3 regions of the Nitratireductor sp. CH_MIT9313-5 genome follow, and region 1 is predicted to be linked to each of the others. Evidence: predicted binding sites of a transcription regulator. Region 1 holds the regulator's gene; each other region holds the start of a gene.

Region 1 (7,257 bases):
GAGCCTCCTGCCCCGTGCATCTTCCAGTTGCCAGCGATGAGCGGCTTGATGTTCGGCGTCATCTGTTCCTCACAATACTTTGACTTTTGAGCGTCTGATCACCTACCAAATTGACCGCACAAAGCAATCGACAGCGCAGCTTTGGGGCGTTATTGCCTTCCTGCAACGACAAAAACACTCATCCATACAGGATCGATCATGCTCAACACTCTGAGAAATGCTGCTTCCACGTGGATCGCAAAGCTGCTGCTCGTATTGCTGGTGGCCAGCTTCGCATTCTGGGGAATCTCGGGGCAGATCTTCTCGGACATGGGCAGGGACGTGATCTCTGCAGGCCGCACTTCGGTGTCCATGCTGGACTACCGGCTTGCCTATGATCGGACGCTGTCGGTCCTGTCCCAGCAGCTTGGCACGCGCATAACCCGCGAACAGGCGGTCGCTTTCGGCGTCGACAATCAGGTGCTCTCCGAACTGGCATCAGGTGCGGTTCTTGACGAAGCAGCGCGCGAGATCGGCCTTGGTCTCTCCCAGGACCGTCTGGCCGAGCTTACCGCTTCTGATCCGGCCTTCCGTGGTCCGGATGGCCGTTTCGACCGCCAGCAATTCCAGTTCGTGTTGTCGCAGGTCGGCATGCGTCCGGAAGACTATCTGAAGAACCGCGAACAGGTCGCCATCCGGCAGCAGATCATAGAGGCCGTATCCGACGGCATGGATGCCCCGCAAACCTTCCTGCGCAATCTTGCCCGGTATCGCGGTGAGAGCCGCACGATCGAGTTCGTGCCGCTGCCACGCTCCCTCGTGGAGCCGATCGAGGAACCCTCGGACGAAGAACTCGCAAGCTATTTCGAGGAGAACAGCGAGAACTACGCGGCTCCCGAATATCGCAAGATTGCCTATGTGAAACTTGAGCCTGAAGACATCGCAGACCCCGAAAGCGTCACAGACGAGCAGGTGCGCGAGTACTACGAAGGGCGCGCAGAGCGTTACACGCAGCCAGAAAAGCGCACCATCGAGCAAATCGTGTTCCCGACGGAAGAAGAGGCAACAGCCGCGCGCGAGAGCATGCGCACCGGAGCAACCTTCGAAGACCTCGTGGAGATGCGCGATCTGTCACTGGAGGATGCGGAGCTGGGCACTTTTGCGAAAAACGAGCTTTCTGACCAGGCTCTGGCCGAAGCTGCATTCGCACTGCCCGAAGGCGGGGTGAGCGAAGTGGTTGAAGGCACGTTCGGACATGTGATTCTGCGCGTGACCGATGTGACACCCGAGCAAGTGACTCCGATGGCGGAAGTTGCCGATGAGATCCGCAACGAACTCGCTCTGGATGAAGCAAGCCGTACGCTTCTTGACGTTTACGACACCTATGAAGACGCGCGTGCCGGTGGTGCCACGATGAAGGAGGCAGCCGAGCGGCTTGGCCTTGAAATGCAGGTTATCGAGAAGGTGGACCGCAATGCCCGCGATGAAGCTGGCAATGTTATCTCCGACCTTCCCGCTTCGCGGGATCTTCTCTCCGAAGCTTTCGAGACCGACACAGGCATCGAAAATGCTCCCATCAATCTGGGCGCTAACGGTTATCTCTTCTACGAGGTGGAGGATATCGTGCCGGCGCGTGAGCGCGACCTTGACGAAGTCCGCGACCAGGTTGTGGCAGACTGGAAGGAAGCGGAAGCCGCAAGCCGTCTGAGCGAGCGCGCCGACGAGTTGGCGCAGAGCATCCGTTCGGGCACCTCGCTCGACGCGGTTGCCGAAGAGATCGGACAGGAAAAGCAGGTGAAGCGCGGTCTGAAGCGCTTGGCGGACGACTCCGATCTTGGCCGTGATGGTGTAGCAGCAGCGTTCAATGTTGGACCGCAGGGTGTGGGCGTATTCCCCAACCCGGCCGGTGAAGGTCGTTTCCTGTTCAAGGTAACGGAAGTTTTCGCCCCGGCTGAAACAGGGCCTGACGCCCTGCCCCAGGACGTGGTTTCCTCCACCGGTTCAGCCTATGCGAACGACCTCGTTCAGCAGCTAGTGCAGGGCCTGCAGCAGAAATATGAGGTCCGCGTGAACCGCAATGCCGTCGAACAGGCAATGAGCTTCTGAGCCATGGCAGATCTCAAAAAGCACATTTCGACAGTCGCCGCGGGTGAACCTCTCGACTTCGAACGCGCGCGTGAAGCCTTCGAGATTATCATGTCGGGCGAGGCCACCCCTGCGCAGATCGGCGGCTTCCTCATGGGGCTTAGGGTCCGTGGCGAAACGGTAGCGGAAATCACCGGCGCCGTAGATACGATGCGCTCCAAGATGCTCACCGTCTCCGCTCCGCAAGACGCAGTGGACATTGTCGGCACCGGTGGAGACGCTTCAGGCACCTATAACGTCTCCACATGCGCCGCATTCATCATTGCCGGCAGCGGCCTTCCGGTGGCAAAGCACGGCAATCGCGCCCTCTCCTCCCGCTCCGGTGCTGCCGACAGCCTTGCCGCACTTGGCGTGAATATCGATATCGGGCCGGAGAGGATCTCCGAGTGCATTACCGAAGCAGGTCTCGGCTTCATGTTCGCGCCCAACCACCACGCTGCGATGCGCCATGTGGGGCCAGCACGCGTGGAACTGGGTACCCGCACGATTTTCAACCTGCTCGGACCGCTTTCCAATCCCGCCGGCGTCAAGCATCAGCTCGTGGGGGTATTCTCGCCCCAGTGGGTCGAACCGCTGGCAGAGGTGTTGAAGGAGCTTGGCACGGACAGGGCTTGGGTCGTACATGGCGACGGCCTGGACGAGATAACGACTGCCGGCACAACCAAGGTTGCCGCCCTTGAAAACGGTGCGATTCGGACCTTTGATCTGACGCCGGAGGAAGTCGGTCTCCCACGCGTGACCGTAGCTGATCTCAAGGGCGGCGACGGCGAGTACAATGCCCGCGCGCTGCGTGCCGTTCTTGAAGGAGAGCGCAATGCCTATCGCGATATCGCAGTTTTCAACGCAGCCGGTACATTGACCATGGCTGGCAAGGCTGAGAATCTGCAGGACGGCGTGAAGATGGCCCAGGCGGCAATCGACAATGGCAGCGCTCTGAAGCGCCTCGAAAAACTGGTCGAAGTGTCCAACCGGTAAGCCGGAGCGACATGCGAAGGACGGCAATGGCTGACATTCTGGAAAAGATCGAGACCTACAAGCGCGAGGAGATCGCGGCCGCAAAAGCCGCTGTTCCGCTGAGCGAGCTCAAGGCGAAAGCCGCAGATGTCGAAGAGCCCCGCGGTTTTGCACGCGCATTGCGCTCTGACATCGACAAGGGCCGTTTTGCGCTTATTGCCGAGGTGAAGAAGGCAAGCCCCTCCAAGGGACTGATCCGTGCGGACTTCAACCCGCCGGCACTCGCCGAAGCCTATCGCGAAGGCGGCGCGACTTGCCTCTCTGTGTTGACGGACAAGCCCTCATTCCAGGGAGCGCCGGAATATCTTGCACAGGCGCGCAATGCCTCGGGTCTTCCGGTCCTGCGCAAGGATTTCATGTTCGAGACCTATCAGGTTCACGAAGCCCGCGCCTGGGGAGCAGATGCGATCCTGCTCATCATGGCTTCCCTCACCGACGATGAGGCGCGCCAACTTGAAGACGAGGCTTTCCAACTTGGCATGGACGTGCTGGTGGAGGTTCATGACGAACCCGAGCTTGAGCGAGCGCTCAAACTGTCCTCACCGCTGATTGGTATCAACAATCGCAATCTGCGAACATTCGAAGTCAGCCTCGAGACCAGCGAGAAGCTGGCACCGCTTGTCCCCGATGAGCGGCTGATTGTGGGCGAAAGCGGCATCTTCACCAATGCTGACTGCCAGCGCCTGTCGAAATGCGGCATCAACACCTTCCTGATCGGCGAGAGCCTGATGCGCCAGGATGATGTAGCCCAAGCCACACGCGATCTGCTCGCTCCTGTGGCTGCTTGAGTTTCCATGACGCGGCTCACCCATATCACCTCCGATGGCACTGCGCAGATGGTGGATGTTGGCGCAAAAAGCGAAACCGCCCGCCATGCAATGGCTGAGGGATCCGTGAAAATGCGTCCGGAAACGCTGGATGCCATCCGCAGAGGCGATGCCAAGAAAGGTGACGTTATCGGCACTGCACGCATTGCAGGCATCATGGCTGCAAAGCGCACCCACGAACTCATCCCGCTTTGTCACCCTCTCGGTCTCGACAGCGTTGCCGTCGAAATCAAACCCGACGAGGAACTGCCGGGCCTTCACATTTGTGCAACCGCACGGGTGACCGGCAAGACAGGCGTGGAGATGGAAGCTCTAACAGCAGCCTCCGTTGCCTGCCTGACCATCTATGACATGGCCAAGGCCATGGATCGCGGCATGGAAATCACCAATCTCCGCCTTGTCGAGAAAGCCGGCGGCAAATCGGGCCACTGGAGAAGAGAAGACGCACCGGATGGCACTTCTTCCCGTTGATGAAGCGCTGGAGCGAGTTCTGGACGGCGTCAAGCCGCTGGAACCCGAATGCGTGCCATTGAGAGAAGCGTCAGGACGTGTCCTTGCGTCACCGATATATGCCAACCGGACCCAGCCGCCCTTCGACGCATCCGCAATGGACGGCTTTGCGGTACGTGCGGACGACACCCGCAAACCCCAGAACAACCTGCGCGTGGTCGCAGAGGCTGCGGCTGGCACACGGTTCGAAGGCACGCTCAAGCATGGGGAATCGGTACGGATTTTCACCGGGGCACCTGTGCCGAAAGGTGCTGACGCTGTCCTGATACAGGAGAACACCGAACAGACCGGTCAGGCAACAATCCGTGCGACGTGTCCCGTCGAGGTTGGACGAAATATCCGGCTGGCAGGCCTCGATTTTCGTGAAGGCGACACCCTGCTTGAACCGGGGCGCAAACTCGATCCCGCAGCTCTGGCACTTGCCGCCTCTGGCGGACATCCGAGCCTATGCGTGCACAGGAAACCGCTTCTGGCGGTACTTGCCACCGGTAACGAGCTTGTCCCTCCCGGCGACGAGATCGGAGAAAATCAGATCATCGCATCCAACACATTCGGCATCGCAGCCATAGCCGAACAGGAAGGTGCTGAAGTGCTTGATCTGGGCATCATACCCGACGACGCAGCGTTGATTTCTGCGGCATTGCAGCAAGCCTCCGGTCAAGGAGCGGATGTTCTGGTCACGCTCGGCGGCGCATCGGTTGGAAAACACGACCTCGTGCGCAGCGCACTGGCTGACGCGGGAATGCAGCTTTCGTTCTGGAAAGTTGCCATGCGCCCGGGCAAGCCATTGATCTCCGGAAGATTGGGCAACCAGCGGGTGCTGGGCCTGCCCGGCAACCCTGTTTCCAGTCTTGTCTGCGCCGAACTCTTTCTGCGACCGCTCCTGGCCCGGCTCTCCGGCGCTATCTTCCGTCCCGATATCCGCCGCGCCAGGCTCGCCACTGCCATGTCGGCCAATGATGAACGTCAGGACTATGTGCGTGCAGTCGCGGTACAAGGCCCTGAGGGGCTTCTAGCAACACCGTTTGCTCACCAGGATTCGTCGCACCTGACGGCTTATGCTGCCGCAAACTGCCTCCTCATCAGGGAACCCCACGCACCCGCCGCGGCCGCCGGCGACAGATGCCGGATCCTGATGCTGCGAGACTGACGCCAAAATTGCCGTTGCGGAACACAACTGGAACAGATACATTATGTTCTGGTTTTGTTTATGACTGATTCCGGGAGTCGGCAATGCTGACACGCAAACAGCACGAGCTGCTGCTCTTCATCCACGAGCGTCTGAAGGAGACGGGCATCCCGCCTTCGTTTGACGAGATGAAGGAGGCGCTCGACCTGGCTTCCAAGTCGGGCATTCATCGTTTGATTACCGCGCTCGAGGAAAGGGGCTTCATCCGCAGGCTTCCCAACCGGGCTCGTGCGCTGGAAGTGTTGCGCCTGCCTGATTCGATCGCACCAGGTCTTGGCGGCACTGCACGCAAGTTTCAGCCAAGCGTGATCGAGGGTAGCCTCGGCAAAACGCCCGAACCTGCCCGTCCCGCCGCTCCCGCGCCTGCACCGGCTGAAGACGGTGGCGCCTACAGCGTCCCGGTCATGGGGCGTATCGCAGCCGGTGTGCCCATCGATGCCATCCAGCACCAGACCCACAGCATCACGGTACCGCCGGATATGCTTTCAGGTGGGGAGCACTACGCTCTGGAAGTAAAAGGCGACTCGATGATCGAGGCTGGGATCTTCGATGGTGATACTGTCATCATCAAACATTCCAGTTCGGCCAATCCCGGTGAGATCGTTGTTGCGCTGGTTGACGATGAGGAAGCCACACTCAAGAGGCTCAGGCGCAAGGGCGCATCCATTGCGCTTGAGGCAGCCAATCCTGCCTATGAGACGCGCATTTTCGGCCCCGACCGCGTGAAGGTTCAAGGCAAGCTGGTCGGTTTGATCCGCCGCTACTGACCTTGTGAGCCCTCGGGTCGCTGCTGAATTCATAGCGCGCCCGCAGGAGGGTTAATCCCTCCGGTAGGGCGGCAGGCCCTTGCAGCGCGAGAATATTGTCGGTGTTCATGCCAGGGCCGATAGGGCCTGGCCACGGCATGTACAAGTCGGGTTATCCTGTCCGGTCTGGTCGACAGATAGATTGCCGCAGCACCATTTTGTGCGAGATCCTTCTTGGTCAGCAGCAACACGTGCCTGCCGCATGGAGAGGAGATTGTGGCATCGTCGACCACGATCACCGCAGCTTTCGAGCAATAGGCTCTAGTGTCTGCCGGGTCCTTCAGATGCACGATTGCTCCACCATGGGGATGCTCCAGCGAGCAGACCGTGTCGGCGCATGAAAAGGCGTTGTCTGGTGTGGCCTGCCCCTCATCCACACCCTGCGGCTTGATCACCTGATCGACATTCAGCGCATGTTTCCAATCACCCATGGTGAAGCCGTTGGGCCGGTCTCTGTTGACCGCCAGTGCCCCGTTTGCCACGCGGACACCGACGAGCCGCGCATCATCGCTCACAAGGACATCTGGAAGGTCGCGCTGGGACCAGACGGCCAGTCCGGCAAGCAGGAACGGGAGCGACAGAATTCTCAACCGCGTCGTGAAAATGACCAGCAATGTAAACCCGCTGACGAGCAGCAGGAATGCGCCCCGCGGCATCAGACCGATCGCATCAATGGGACTGCGATCTGAAACCGTTTCGGCGATCAGCGTAATCCCCTCTATCGCCTTGCCCATCAGGAGCCAGAATGGTCCATCCAGCCCAAATGGCATCATGATCATTGCGATTA
Region 2 (7,257 bases), 300 kb from region 1:
GTGCCAACGAGATCACGCGCGGCCTGGAGCATTGGCACCTGGCGCATGCGGGCGACGTCGTGGATCTGCCGGACGGCTGCTTCACCAAGACCGCGCTTCGGCACGTTCACGATGCGCTCGAAGGCGAGGTCGTCTGCGGGCTGTGCGACGACGCGGAAATAGGCCATCGCGTCGCGTATTTCCTGCCGCTCATAGAAGCGCGGGCCGCCGATGACGCGGTAATTGAGGCCAAGGGTCACGAAGCGGTCTTCGAATTCACGCATCTGGAACGAGGCGCGCACGAGGATCGCCATGTCGTTCAGCGCATGCTTCTTGCTTTGCAGCGCCTCGATTTCCTCGCCGATTGCGCGCGCTTCCTCTTCGGAGTCCCACGATGCATGGACTTGCACCTTTGGCTCGTCGGGGTCTGCCTGTTCGGTGAAAAGCGTTTTTCCCAGCCGGCCCTCATTATGGGCAATCAGGTGCGAGGCAGCGCCGAGAATGTGAGACGTCGAGCGGTAGTTGCGCTCCAGGCGGATCACGGTTGCGCCGGGGAAGTCCTTCTCGAAGCGCAGGATGTTATCGACCTCAGCGCCGCGCCAGCCATAAATCGACTGGTCATCATCACCCACACAGCAGACGTTGACCGATTGACCCAGACGCTGGGCAAGCAGGCGCAGCCACATATATTGGGCGGTATTGGTGTCCTGATACTCGTCAACGAGGATGTAGCGGAAGCGCTTGTGGTACTCCTTCAGCACATCCGGATATTCGCGGAAAATGCGGATCGGGTGCAGGAGCAGGTCTCCAAAATCCACTGCATTGAGTGTGAGGAGTCGGTTCTGATAGGCCGCATAAAGCTCGCGGCCCTTGCCATTGGCGAAAGCGCGCGCATCGCCTTCAGGAATTTCCTTGGGCGTGAGTCCCTTGTTCTTCCAGCCGTCGATCATCTGGGCGAACTGACGTGCCGGCCAACGCTTGTCATCCAGCCCCTCGGCCTGAATGAGCTGCTTGAGCAGGCGGATCTGATCGTCCGTATCAAGGATGGTGAAAGAGGATTTCAGGCCGACGAGTTCGGCATGACGGCGCAGGAGCTTCACGCCAATCGAGTGGAAGGTGCCAAGCCATGGCATGCCCTCGATCGCTTCGCCGACAAAGACGCCGATACGCGTCTTCATTTCGCGCGCGGCCTTGTTGGTGAAGGTCACTGCCAGGATCTGCGAGGGATAAGCCTTTCCGGTCGCCAGGATGTGCGCAATGCGTGTGGTCAGAACGCGCGTCTTGCCCGTACCTGCACCAGCCAGCACAAGGACAGGACCCTCTGTCGTTTCCACAGCCTGAGCTTGCTCAGGGTTCAGGCCTTCAAGATAAGCCTGGCGTGGAGCGGCGCGTGCGGCCATGGCGCGCGCGGCAATGCCGCCGGCGCGTGGACCAGGTGCGGGTGCTGCATCTTCTTCGTCGAAGAAGGGGATATCATCAGGTGAACCGGACATAGGCTCCGCATATGGTGATTCGAGGCCCCAAGGGCAAACGTTTTCCTTTTGTACCGGTTCAGGTGGCGGGATTAAAGGGCAGGTAGGAGTTTCGAGGCAGCGCATACATGCTGATATTGACCAATTCGCGCGGTGCGTGTAATGGAAGCATTCTCTACACAGGAGTTTTGATGTCCCGCTAATGATAGAGGGCTTTTCACAGGCCTTCACCGGCTCGAAGCCAGCAGAAGTCTCTGCTGATTGAGCTGCAGAAACCAATGAAAGTTTCTCATTCCACCTCGGGTGGAGTGACATGTGGGATATTTCCAAATGATAAGAAAATACCGTCAGCAGGATGCTGACCGGCTGATTGCCATCTGGCGTTCAGCGAGCGACCTTGCTCACCCGTTTCTGTCCAAGAGCTTTCAGGATGAGGCACAGAAGCTCATCCGCGAGGTATATCTGCCTCAAGCAGAAACGATGATCCTTGAGCAGAACGGCACCATCCAGGGGTTCATCGCGCTGATTGGCAATACCATTGGCGGGCTCTTCGTTGACCCCGATGCAATTGGCAAAGGGTACGGACGTGCTCTGGTTGACTGGGCTTACGCGGAAAAGGGACCGCTTGAGGTGGAAGTCTTCCGCGATAACCCGATCGGCCGCCGGTTCTATGACCGCTATGGGTTCGTCTTCAAGGAAGAAGCCATTGATGAGCCATCCGGGTTCCCGATCATGCGGATGACCTATCGCGGCTAGTTGCCGCGTTGTTTCCAAGCGAAGGCGGGGCGGTTTATCGCCCCGCCAGTTTCATTGGCGCAGTTGCGCTGCGCGCTGGATGATCGCGCGGCCGAAAATCAGGTCTATCGGGATCGGCGCATTGGAGCGGCTCAGCTGGTAAAGCTCGTCATCGAGGCGCTTGCAGGCGCGCCAGAAGTCGTAGCTCGAGAAAGCCGGATCGTAAGCCAGCCGCTCGGACATCTCCTTCACATCGATCCTCACGAAAGCCTCCTGCCGGTGCAGATTTTGCACCGGATACGAATCATTAACCGCAAACAAGAGGATCATCCCGCGCACCGTTAACCATCAAGCTTTTGGCAAGGCAAAGCTGTGCAAAGGATTTCATGGTTAATGGCAGGTAAAGAGTGGCGTTACCTTAACGATGTTCTTCTTCGCTAGCCTGCACCAGTGCGCGATTGTAAGCGCGCAGGGCATGGATATGCGTCGCCCAGGCGATGATGCGTGTCTCGTCGCGCGGGTCGATGACTGGCAGGCGGCTGTGGCCGCCCTTGTCGAAGGCACGCAGGGCTGCTTCGAGAGTATCTGTCGGCTTCAGGCTGGGTGATTTCTCCGGATCATAGGTCTCAGGCTCTGCCTCATCGGGCAGGGGATCCATGAAATCCATGACGCGTTTGTTTTGCCCCAGGGCGCGATGTGGTCCCTGCTGCAGGAAGAGGCCGCGCGTCTCCAGCTGCCAGTGGAACCAGGAATGGCCGTGGATGGCCTGCGTGATGCCATGTGCGACGGCGACGCAGAGAAGGAGGGCGATCGAAAGCGTATAGCCGCCGGTCAGCTCGAAGACGATCACCGTGGTCGAAATGGGCGCCCCGAGCACTGCACCGGCGACCGCACCCATGCCGAGGATGGCGTAAAGACCTTCGCTGGATGCAAGTTCGGGAAAGGCAGACGCGGCGATGATGCCGAAGGAACCGCCGGTGAGGGCACCCAGATAAAGGGCAGGCGAGAAGATGCCGCCGCCAAAGCGGGTGCCGAGCGTAATAGCGGTGGCGATGGTCTTGACCACGATGAGAGTCAGCATGGTTATCAGCGGCAGTTTTCGCCACAGGGCCATGTCGGTAACTTCGTAGCCCACGCCCAGTACCTGCGGAAAGAAAACGGCAATGCCGCCAACAAGCAAACCGCCAAGCACAGGCAGGAGCCAGTAGCGGATATGGAGGCTGCGGGCGAGATAATCGGCGAGGAAAAGCGCAAGCTGGAACAGGATGGCCACAACGGCTGCCGTTACACCGAGGAGTGCGAAGGCCGGAAATTCCCAGAAGGAAGTAATCTGGTGATGGGGAATGAGGAAGGCAGCCGCATCACCGAACCAGAGGCGGGAGGCCACGCCACCGGCGGTGGAGGCAATCACGATGGGCACGAAGGAACGCATGGCGTAGTGGCCGAGGATGACCTCATGCGCAAAGAGCACACCGGCGATCGGCGCGTTGAAACTGGCTGATATTGCACTCGCCACGCCTGCGGCCAGAAGCGTGCGGCGGCACCATTCGGGGAGGTTGGCACGCCAGGCAAGGGCTGTTGCCAGAACCGCGCCAAGATGCACGACCGGTCCCTCGCGTCCCGCACTTCCGCCGAAGCCGAGCGAGAGCACCGTGACGGCTGATGAAAGCAGCCCGTCACGCAGATGCAGGCGTCGACCGGTCAGTGCACGCGCCTCGATCACGTCGGCGACGGCACCGGTGCGGCGTGCGGTCAATAGCGGCAGGAGACCGCCGACAATCAGACCACCAATGATGGGGCCAGCCATGACCCAGTACCAGGGGAGGGTGAGCGCTGCAGAATAGACGTGTTCGCTTCGGGTGCCCAGCCACAGAAGCTGAACGAAACCGATGCCTTCGCGGAAAAGTATCGCGGCAACGGCCACACCGAAGCCGATGATGAGCGCGAGAAGCCACACATAGGGCTGGCGCGTGCCGGTAAAGGCCAGGATGTTCGGAGACACCCAGGAATGCACGATCTTGGGAAGCTGTCTGATGATCTCCGGCGTCATCGTGATTATCGGCGTGGAATAGAGATGGATCGTCCCGCCCGCTGCGGGTGCGGGAGGTCAGCATGCTCACGCTGCATGGTCTCGATGGTCTCAGCGATGTCGTCAGGGAAGGGGGTCACCTTGGGTCCGTTCATGTCGATATGCAGGCTCAGGCACTCGCAGGCCGCCGCCAGCCAGCCATCCTCGTGATGGATTTCCTGGTAGAGATGAAGCCGCTTTGTGTCGTGATCCAGCAGCTGGGTTCGAACCCTTACCCGATGGCCCTGATGCAATTCGCGGATATAGCTCAAATGAATTTCAGCGGTATAGATCGTCAGGCGGCGTTCGGCCGCGTAGTCAGGGCCCATATTCATTTCAAGAAAAAGTTCGTCGGCCGCACGATCGAATATGACCGTATAATAGGCCATGTTCATGTGGCCGTTATAGTCGATCCAGTCCTTTTCCACCTCGAACACGCTGGACAGATGCGGGGCGGCCAATCTCGTTCTCCTTGCCTGAACAAAAGGGTGATGCACTGCCACATGGGGGCAGGATTGGGATTGAAAAGCAACAGCTTCGGCTCCACAAGTGCGATAGCCGGATATAGCGGAGGAAATCATGGCCACTGCACAAGCTATCGCAACGCACGAGGCGGAGGCGAATGTGCGAAATGTCTGCGAGACACTTGCCGCTCGCTTTGGTGAGCGTTTTCAGACGGGCCAGGCGCTGCGCGAACAGCATGCGCACAGCACGACCTATATTGCCGCGCAGTTGCCGGACGGCGTCTTCTTCGCGCATACGTGTGAAGAGATACAGGAGGTCGTGAAGCTTTGTGCCAAGCAGCGGGTTCCGATCATCCCGTTCGGCGTTGGCTCTTCGCTTGAGGGCCATGTGAATGCGCCTGAAGGCGGCATTTCCATTGACCTTTCACGCATGAACCGTGTTCTGGAAGTCAATGCGGAAGACATGGATTGCAAGGTTGAGGCTGGTGTTACCCGTGAGGAGCTCAACCACTATCTCCGCGATACCGGCCTTTTCTTCCCGATCGATCCGGGCGCCAATGCCACGCTTGGCGGCATGGCTGCGACGCGCGCTTCGGGCACCAATGCGGTGCGCTACGGCACCATGCGCGAAAATGTTCTCTCGCTTGACGTGGTCATGCCCGACGGCCGCCTGATCCGCACCTCCTCGCGTGCACGCAAGTCGTCTGCCGGCTATGATCTGACGCGGTTGCTGGTGGGGTCTGAAGGGACGCTGGGCATCATCACCGCGCTGTCGGTGAAGCTGCACGGCATACCGCAGGCGATTTCCGGCGGCGTCTGCCCGTTTCCAAGCGTGGAGGCGGCATGCCAGGCGGTAATCATGACGATCCAGATGGGCATCCCCGTTGCCCGCATTGAGTTCATCAACACGCTGGGCATGCGCGCCTTGAACCAGTACTCGAAGCTCGATTATCCCGAGGGACCATGCCTCTTTCTGGAGTTTCACGGTACCGATGGCGGTGTGGCCGAGCAGGCCGAGACATTCGGTGAAATCGCGGCAGAGTTCGAGGGCGGGCCGTTCCGCTGGACGCAGGCGGAAGAAGAGCGCCAGAAGCTCTGGAAGGCGCGGCACGACGCGCATTGGGCCTGCATCGCGCTTCGCCCCGGTGCCAAGGCGCTGTCTACGGATGTGTGCGTGCCGATTTCGCGCCTTGCCGAATGTATCGTGGATACGGAAGCCGATATCTTTGAAAGCGGTCTTGTGGCTCCGATCATCGGGCATGTCGGTGACGGAAACTTTCATGTTCAGGTGCTGATGGATCTCGATGACAAGGACGAGGTCGAGCGGGCGAAGGCTTTCGTCTCCCGCCTGAACATCCGTGCGCAGGACATGGGTGGCACCTGCACCGGCGAGCACGGCATCGGTCAGGGCAAGCGCGCCTATCTTGAGCGGGAACATGGAGCGGGCGTGGACTTCATGCGGGTCATTAAGCAGGCGCTTGATCCGCTTGGCATCATGAATCCGGGGAAGGTGCTGCCGGATGACGCAGGATCGAAAGGATAAAGTGCCACTTTATCAACGCAGAAAAAGGCTTATCCTTACAATATCATAAGCCAATCATGCAGGAGCCTGACACTGGCCCGTCTGTTCGTTGCCATAGGTGGTCTGATCGTGCTGCTGCTGACAGCTGCACTGTTTGCGCCATTATTCATCGACTGGGACTCCTATCGCGCAGACTTTGAGCGCGGGGCCGGTCGTGTGCTTGGTCGTGAGGTGCGCGTGGCTGGTGAAGCGCGCGCGACACTTTTGCCATTCCCCTCGGTTACCTTCACGGATGTGCGCGTTGCTGGCGGACCGGACGGTGAGCCTGCCATGACGGTGGACGCGTTCTCGATGGATGCCGAACTTGCCCCATTTCTCAGCGGCGAGCTACTTATTTTCGACATGCGTCTGGAGCGGCCGCAGGCGCATATTACCCTTGGTGAAGATGGCCAAATTGACTGGGCTATCCGTCCGCAGACGCGGTTTGATCCCTCTCAGGTGACGCTTGAAAATGTCTCCATCACAAATGGCAGCGTTGTCCTGCATCAGGCGGCAGGTCACCGGACGATCTCGCTGACCGAAATAGATGCGACATTGTCCGCGCGCACTCTGGCGGGGCCGTGGCGGCTGAGTGGCGCGATGGCCGTCGATGACGTGCCGGTTGATGTGAGCGTTTCCACGGGGCGGGCAGGCGATGACGGTGCCATGCGGCTGCGCGTGGTAATGGAACCGCAACAGGTGCCCATGGTGCTTGAGGCTGATGGTCAGGCCACACTCGAGCGGGGTATTGGCCTTTATTCCGGCACGTTTCAGATGCGCGCCAAGCCAAGGGATGACACGACGGAGGAACAGCGCCGCGCGGCCGAAGCCAACCGGATTGCTGGGGCATTCGAGCTGAGGCATGACGAGCTTCAGATACCCGATTTCCGCTACGCAACGGGTTCCACTACCGATCCCTATACGGCAAGTGGCAATGCTTGGCTGAAGCTCGGGCGCGAGCCTTCCTTCTATATTGCC
Region 3 (7,257 bases), on a different contig from region 1:
TGGGACTGGCTCTGACGCTCTGCAACCTGCGCAAGCTGCACGATGGCTGCATCGTTGTCGGGGAAGGCAGCCCGCGCGATGTTGAGGTAAAGACGCACGAAGCTTTCGCCACCGCCCACAGCAAGCTCGGTCGCTACGTTCAACAGAATTTCAGCCGCACCGGCTGCAGCATTGGGTATGGCCGTTTCGATCTCATCGCCAGCCTCGATCTTTTCGCGAAGCATGCCGACGGATGCGACACCGCCACCATTTTCCTCAGCCTTGGCAAGCACTTCCAGCGCATCGTCATTGCGGCCCTGGCCGACGAGGTAGCGCGCATAGGATTCGGCAATCCGGCCCAGCGTGTAAGGGGCGACGGAGCGCGGCGTCAGCTCGTTGAGCACGCGATTAAATGCGGCATCGGCCTTGTCGTGATTGCCCGCCTGCGCTTCGATCAGGGCACGGTGATAGGTGGTGAAAAGCGGGTACCAATCCGGTCCGTCGAGCTTCTCGAGTTCTTCGATCGCAGCATCACGATCGCCCTGGCCAAGCTTGGTCCATGCCGTCATCGTGCCGGTGATGAGACGATCAAGATCGCTTTCCACCACCAGTTTCAACCAGCGTTCGGCGCCAACATAGTCGCCCTCGCTCAGTGTATCGGCCGCGAGCAGAAGGCGTGAGAAGCGCTCGACCTGCGGTTCCGACTTCAACTGGTCGGCATAGGGAATTGCTTCTTCCATCCGCCCATCGGCCACCAGCGCCAGAAGCAGGCTTTGCTGAAGCGTCTTGTTATCAGGCTGGAAGGCAAGCGCGCGTTTGTAGAATTCAATGGCCTTGTCGAGATTGTCGTCGAGTTCGGCAGCGCGTGCGGCAAGAAATGCACCGGAAAAACTCTGGATCGTGATTGGCGCGTCCTGGCTTGTATCCGGCACCGCGGTCTCCTGCGCCAGCACTCCGGAAGTCGCACCAAGAAGAAGCGCGCCAAGTGCCGCACCCAGTTTCAGACCCGCAAATCTACGCCGCATATCGTTCCTTCCCTATGTCCCGCGAGGGGCAACCGCTTGAACAGCCGTCCAGTCATTGCAACAACTGTTATGGCAAGAGGATGGCCTTTTTGCGATAGCGCATCAATGCCGGATCGAGGGCTGCCAGCGCTAGACGACGCGAGCGATACAGAAGTCGATGACCTCGAACAGCGCTTCCTTGCGCTCGCTGTCTTCCAGCGGAGCCAATGCGTCACGTGCGATTTCGCCGAAGTGGCGTGCGCGGTTGATCGTGTCGGCAATGGCGTTGTGGCGCGACATCAGGCCGATGGCCTTTTCCAGCGCGGCATCATCGCAATTGTTTTCCTCAATGGCGCTTTTCCAGAAAGCCCGCTCATCGCTTGTGCCGCGGCGATAGGCGAGAATCACCGGCAGCGTGACCTTGCCCTCCCGGAAGTCGTCCCCGACATTCTTGCCCAGCTCGCTGGCCTTGCCGCCATAGTCGAGCGCATCATCCACAAGCTGGAATGCAAGCCCGAGATTGGTGCCGAAGGAGCGCAAGGCCGCACGATCGTTCCTGCTGGCCTCGGCAATGACAGGTCCGACCTCGGCAGCTGCAGAGAACAGGGCCGCTGTCTTGGCCTTGATGACCTGGAGATATTCGTCTTCCGTGGTTTCCAGATTCTTGGAGACGCCAAGCTGCATCACCTCGCCCTCGGCGATGATGGACGCGGCGGCAGACAGGATGTCGAGCGCTTCAAGCGAACCGACCTCGACCATCATGCGGAAGGCCTGCCCCAGAAGGAAATCGCCCACCAGCACGCTTGCCTGATTGCCCCAGATCATGCGCGCCGTTTTCCGCCCGCGGCGCAGATCGCTTTCATCCACCACGTCATCATGAAGTAGCGTCGCGGTGTGCATGAACTCCACCGCCGTGGCGAGCTTGACGTGGTTGTCGCCCTCATAGCCGAACATCTGCGCTGCGGCGATCGTGATCATCGGCCGCAGACGCTTGCCGCCGGAGGAAATGAGGTGCTTGGCAAGTTCCGGGATCAGCTCGACATCGGAACCGGCCTTTGACAGGATCAGCTCGTTCACGCGCGCCATGTCCGATCTGGTAAGGCCGACAAGACGATCCACCGAAGCAGGCCCGCCCTTGCTGCCTTCCATGTTCAACACGACGCCCATCAGGCTACCTCCAGTCCAGTTATCCGGCTCGAATGAGCCCTTAGAACATATGGGGCCGGCTGCCCCTGCCGCAAGCGGCGAAATAACGCGATTGACTTGCAATGCAATGAGAAGATTTACAAGAGGTCCGCGACCTGCCACCGTCATTTCATGATCGAACTTCTGCGCACCAATGACCCCGTTACCCTATCCTTCGTTGAGAGCCTGCTGAAAGATGCAGGCATAGGCTGTTTCGTTGCTGATACGAATATGAGCATCATGGAAGGGTCGCTGGGCGTCCTGCCGCGGCGCATCCTTGTTGAAGCGGAAAAGCTCGAGGCCGCGCGACGCCTGATGGTTGACGCCGGGCTCGAGGACCAGATGTCCTGAAGGCCCGGACGCGATGTCAGATGCCAAGTTTCCTGCACATACGCAGGACGCGTTTCACCGCGGCAAGTTTCACCTGATCCAACCGGCTGCCAAGGCACATCGCGCAGGCGTCGATGCCATGCTTCTGGCCGCAGCCGCGCCTGACGGCTTTGACGGCCATGTGGCTGATCTTGGTGCAGGTGCAGGTGCGGCGGGACTGGCCGTTCTGTCGCGCTGCGCGAGGGCACAAGCTGTGCTTGTCGAGCGTGATGCGCTGATGGCCGAATGCGCGCGGCGGACGCTACGGCTTGCAGAGAATGCGGCGTTGCGGGACCGTGCCGCGGTGCTTGAAGCCGATGTGATGGCGAGCGGGCGCACGCGGCTTGAACAGGGTCTTGAAGACAACCGTTTCGGCCTTGTCATCATGAACCCGCCCTTCAACCACGGTCATGACCGGGCCACGCCGCATGAGACGAAAAGGCTGGCGCATGTGATGGTGGAGGGCATGTTCGAGGCCTGGATACGGACCGCTGCCGCGATCTCGATAGCCGATGGTCTGATTGCAGTGATCGCACGGCCGGACTCCCTGGCGGAAATCCTTGCTGCATTCGATCGCAGGTTCGGATGTGCCGAGATACTGCCCGTTCACCCGCGCGCCGATGCAGCCGCCATCCGTGTCATTATCAGGGCGCGCAAGGGTGCGCGCGGCGCGCTGAAGCTGTTGCCCCCGCTTACTCTGCATAATGAGGGTCGTGCCTTCACCGCGCGCGCGGACCGCCTCATCAATGGCGAGGAAGCGCTGTTTGCCAACGGCTGAACCATGTGATCTCCCCGCTCTTTGCTTTGAACCAAATCATGCCTACATGCTGGGGCAAGTTTGTTTCATTTGATCAAGGAGACCGGATTTGAAGCCCTTCTCGCGCCTATTGCCAAAGTCCATGCGCAGCGATGCCATAACCATTCCCGTCATAAAGCTGCAGGGCGCGATCATGGCGAACAACTCGCCGATGCGGCAGAACCTTTCGCTCGCCTCAACGGCCGGCATCATCCAGAAGGCGTTCTCGGACAAGAAAGCACCCGCCATCGCCATCTCCATCAATTCGCCCGGTGGCTCGCCCGTTCAGTCGCGCCTGATCTTCCAGCGCATCCGTGATCTGGCCGAAGAGAAGAAGAAGCACGTATATGTCTTCGTTGAAGATGTTGCGGCTTCCGGCGGCTACATGATCGCACTGGCAGGGGATGAGATCATTGCGGACCCCTCCTCAATCGTCGGTTCGATCGGTGTGGTTTCCGCGGGCTTCGGTTTTCCCGAGCTTCTCAAGAAGATCGGGGTGGAGCGGCGCGTACACACCGCGGGGCAGAACAAGGCCGTGCTTGACCCGTTCCAGCCGGAAAAGCCGGAGGATGTGGAGCGGCTGAAGGCGCTTCAACTGGAGATCCACGAGATCTTCATCGACATGGTGAAGCAGCGCCGCGGCGCAAAGCTTGCCGATAATGATGATCTTTTCACAGGACTTTTCTGGACCGGTCGGCGGGCGCAGGAGCTCGGCCTGATCGACGGCATCGGCGACATGCGCGGCTTCCTGAAAGAGCGCTATGGCACGAAGACCAAGCTGAAGCTCATCAGCCAGTCGCGTGGTCTGTTTGGCCGCCGCCTCGGCCTCATTTCCTCACCCGACATGGGCGCCATTGGCGCTTCCTTCGCATCCGGCATGATGGACAGCGCGGAGGAACAGGCCCTTTGGCAACGCTTCGGCTTGTGAGATAGAATAAGACCGGACGGTCTCGTCTTTGCGCGGCGTTAGCTGGAGGATGTGCGCATGCCACAATTGTTCTTTTTCGGCGCTGTAGGCTTGGCCGCCTATCTGGGCTACCGCGCATTCGTGCGCGAGGCCGAGCGGGTGACCAGCCGCGCCAAACGCGCGCGCAAGGAAGCGGCAACCGGCAGCATGGGCACCCTGGTGAAAGACCCTGAGACCGGCGAATATCGCGTGGCCAGGGACTGAGCATTGGCACACAGCCTCAGCCGGGTTGCACCCGCCAAGATCAATCTGTGCCTGCATGTGACCGGTCAAAGGCCGGACGGTTATCACCTGCTCGAAAGCCTCGTGGTCTTCACGCAATTCGGTGACCGGCTCACGGTTTCACCTTCAAGCGAGGACGAATTCACGATCACTGGCCCGCAGGCCCTCGGACTGCCGGTGGGGGCGGAGAACCTTGTGCTTCGCGCTCGCGATCTTCTGCGTGAGGAGACGGGGCATGTTGAACCTGTTGCCATCAAGCTTGAGAAGAAACTTCCCGCCGCTTCCGGCATGGGAGGCGGGTCGTCTGACGCGGCTTCAACGCTTATTCTGTTGAACGCGCTGTGGAAGCTGGGGCTGAAGCAGGATCGGCTGGCACGGATAGCGCTCAAGCTCGGGGCCGATGTTCCCATGTGCCTCAGCGAGACGCCGCTGATCGCCCGTGGCATCGGTGAAGACATCACGCCTTTAAGCGCAGTCGCAGAGTTATCCGTGCTGCTGGTCAATCCCGGAGTGCCGGTTAGCACGCCGGAGATCTTCCGCAAGCTCGAGCGCAAGGAAAATCCGCCTCTCCCGCCCCTGACAGCGCTCGACACCGCTCCTGCTCTATTCGATTGGCTCCATCGGACGCGCAATGATCTGCAGGAGCCAGCCACGCGCATTCAGCCGGAGATTTCGCACTGCCTTTCGGCACTCTTAGCAACGGGGGCGGAGCTGGTGCGGATGACCGGCTCGGGCGCGACCTGTTTCGGGCTGTTTTCTTCGCAAGAGGCTGCCGAACGGGCGCGTGAGGAAATCTCGGCAAGCCATCCCGACTGGTTTGTCGTCGCCACTTCCCTGCTGCACGAAACGGAAGCTTTCGACCATGTCTGATACACCTGACTTCGTGCCGGTGCGCTTTGCCATCCTGACCGTTTCGGACACGCGCAGCCTGTCTGACGACCGCTCCGGCGACACCTTGGAAAGGCGCATTCGAGATGCGGGCCATCAGGTGGCCGACCGGAGGATCACGAAGGACAACATCGAAGCCATCCGTGCAATTGTCGCGGACTGGTCCAAGTGCGACGCGGTGGATGTCGTGCTGACGACGGGCGGAACGGGGTTTACCGGCCGGGACGTCACGCCGGAGGCTGTCGAGCCTCTCTTCGACAAGCGCATGGACGGCTTCTCCCATGTCTTCCACCGCGTCTCGTTCGAGAAGATCGGCACCTCAACGATCCAGTCGCGCGCTACGGCGGGCCTGATCGGGGGCACCTTCGTTTTCTGCCTCCCCGGCTCACCCGGCGCTTGCCGTGATGCTTGGGATCTGGTGCTGAAGGACCAGTTCGACATTCGCCACAAGCCCTGCAACTTCGTAGAGATCATGCCGCGTCTCGACGAACATCTGCGCCGCAAGTCCGATTGACGCTTACCCGATACCGGAACATTTTTGTTCTTGCTTTGTTCTCTATTCTGAAATAGGAATAGATTCATGCAAGGCGGATGGGGCGCTTGGCCCGCAATTCCGGTGGAGGCTCTCATGGTGGAACAGATCGCACGCGCTGACATTGCTGCTTCAGGCAATGGAGGCGTCATGGCGGCCAACGCTATCGTCGAAGGTTCTGGCATTCGCGTTCACGAAGGGCGCAGGCGGGGCCGCTCTGCGGGGATCAATCCCACGGGGCGCTTCGAGCCGCTGACGCGCCATGTCTTCGATGATGGCTGGGAATCGCTGGAAGAGCTGCCGCCATTCAAGACGGAGGTTCAGACCGAGCGTCCGCGCAGCATCATCACCAAGAACAATTCGCCTGACATTTCCTTCGACCGGTCCATCAACCCCTATCGGGGCTGTGAGCATGGCTGTGTCTATTGTTTCGCACGACCCACCCACTCCTATATGGGGCTGTCTGCCGGGCTAGATTTCGAGGCGCGTCTCTTCGCCAAGCCTGATGCCGCCCGGCTTCTGGAGCGAGAGCTTGGCAAGAAGGGTTATGAGCCGCGGACGATCGCGATTGGCACCAATACCGACCCCTATCAGCCCATCGAGAAGAAATACCGCATCATGCGCGAGGTGCTGGAGGTGCTTGAAGCGCATCAGCATCCCGTGGGCATCGTCACCAAGTCTGCACTGGTGACGCGGGATATCGATATCCTCTCACGTATGGCTGAGAGGGGCTTGGCCAAGGTGGCGCTTTCGGTGACGACGCTCGACCGGCGGCTCTCCCGTACGATGGAGCCGCGCGCTGCCACGCCAACCCGCAGGCTCGAGACCATCCGCGCCTTGAGTGACGCAGGCATTCCCGTGTCGGTCATGATCGGTCCCGTTATCCCGGGGCTCACCGACAGCGAGGTCGAGCGCATCCTGGAATCGGCCCATGCGGCGGGTGCGCGTGAAGCCGGTTACATCATTCTGCGTCTTCCGCTGGAAGTCAGCCCGATCTTCAAGGATTGGCTCCTGCGCCATTATCCTGACCGCTTCCGCCATGTCATGTCACTCGTGCGCTCCATGCGAGGTGGCAAGGACTATGACGCGGAATGGGGCAAGCGCATGAAGGGCACCGGCCCCTATGCCTGGCAGATCGGTCGCCGCTTCGAGATGGCGGCAAAGCGTCTCGGCCTCAACCAGGAAAAGCTGAAGCTGCGCAGCGATCTTTTCAAGGCGCCAGCGGGTGAAGGAGAGCAGCTCACCCTTCTGTAGAATCTGGCGAGGCAGCATACCTGCCTCCCCCTCTTCCCGTCGTTGCCATCCCCGGGCCGAC

The links. Region 1 encodes LexA, which represses DNA repair genes until DNA is damaged. Its sites were predicted from a motif close to TGTTCNNNNTGTGTTCNG; they were not measured.
Region 2: WA367_RS10945 (ATP-dependent helicase) is a predicted target of LexA. The motif match lies at 1,511-1,528, and genes of this name have one in related genera.
Region 3: WA367_RS15635 (PA0069 family radical SAM protein) is a predicted target of LexA. The motif match lies at 5,950-5,967, and genes of this name have one in related genera.

Annotation. Positions count from the first base shown of each region.
Region 1 is NZ_JAYMER010000014.1:403,032-410,288, forward strand. Features, by position in the region: gene tpiA (triose-phosphate isomerase) at 1-62, opposite strand, end outside; gene WA367_RS09440 (peptidyl-prolyl cis-trans isomerase) at 199-2,085, shown strand; gene trpD (anthranilate phosphoribosyltransferase) at 2,089-3,099, shown strand; gene trpC (indole-3-glycerol phosphate synthase TrpC) at 3,126-3,926, shown strand; gene moaC (cyclic pyranopterin monophosphate synthase MoaC) at 3,933-4,436, shown strand; gene WA367_RS09460 (molybdopterin molybdotransferase MoeA) at 4,417-5,625, shown strand; gene lexA (transcriptional repressor LexA) at 5,709-6,431, shown strand; gene WA367_RS09470 (ComEC/Rec2 family competence protein) at 6,461-7,257, opposite strand, start outside.
Region 2 is NZ_JAYMER010000014.1:702,904-710,160, reverse strand. Features, by position in the region: gene WA367_RS10945 (ATP-dependent helicase) at 1-1,472, opposite strand, end outside; gene WA367_RS10940 (GNAT family N-acetyltransferase) at 1,782-2,207, shown strand; gene WA367_RS10935 (hypothetical protein) at 2,259-2,450, opposite strand; gene WA367_RS10930 (chloride channel protein) at 2,605-4,236, opposite strand; gene WA367_RS10925 (thioesterase family protein) at 4,242-4,715, opposite strand; gene WA367_RS10920 (FAD-binding oxidoreductase) at 4,834-6,261, shown strand; gene WA367_RS10915 (AsmA family protein) at 6,304-7,257, shown strand, end outside.
Region 3 is NZ_JAYMER010000022.1:50,600-57,856, reverse strand. Features, by position in the region: gene WA367_RS15675 (tetratricopeptide repeat protein) at 1-1,004, opposite strand, end outside; gene WA367_RS15670 (polyprenyl synthetase family protein) at 1,134-2,150, opposite strand; gene WA367_RS15665 (putative signal transducing protein) at 2,301-2,519, shown strand; gene WA367_RS15660 (tRNA1(Val) (adenine(37)-N6)-methyltransferase) at 2,533-3,315, shown strand; gene WA367_RS15655 (S49 family peptidase) at 3,437-4,261, shown strand; gene WA367_RS15650 (hypothetical protein) at 4,319-4,504, shown strand; gene WA367_RS15645 (4-(cytidine 5'-diphospho)-2-C-methyl-D-erythritol kinase) at 4,508-5,392, shown strand; gene moaB (molybdenum cofactor biosynthesis protein B) at 5,385-5,924, shown strand; gene WA367_RS15635 (PA0069 family radical SAM protein) at 6,042-7,196, shown strand.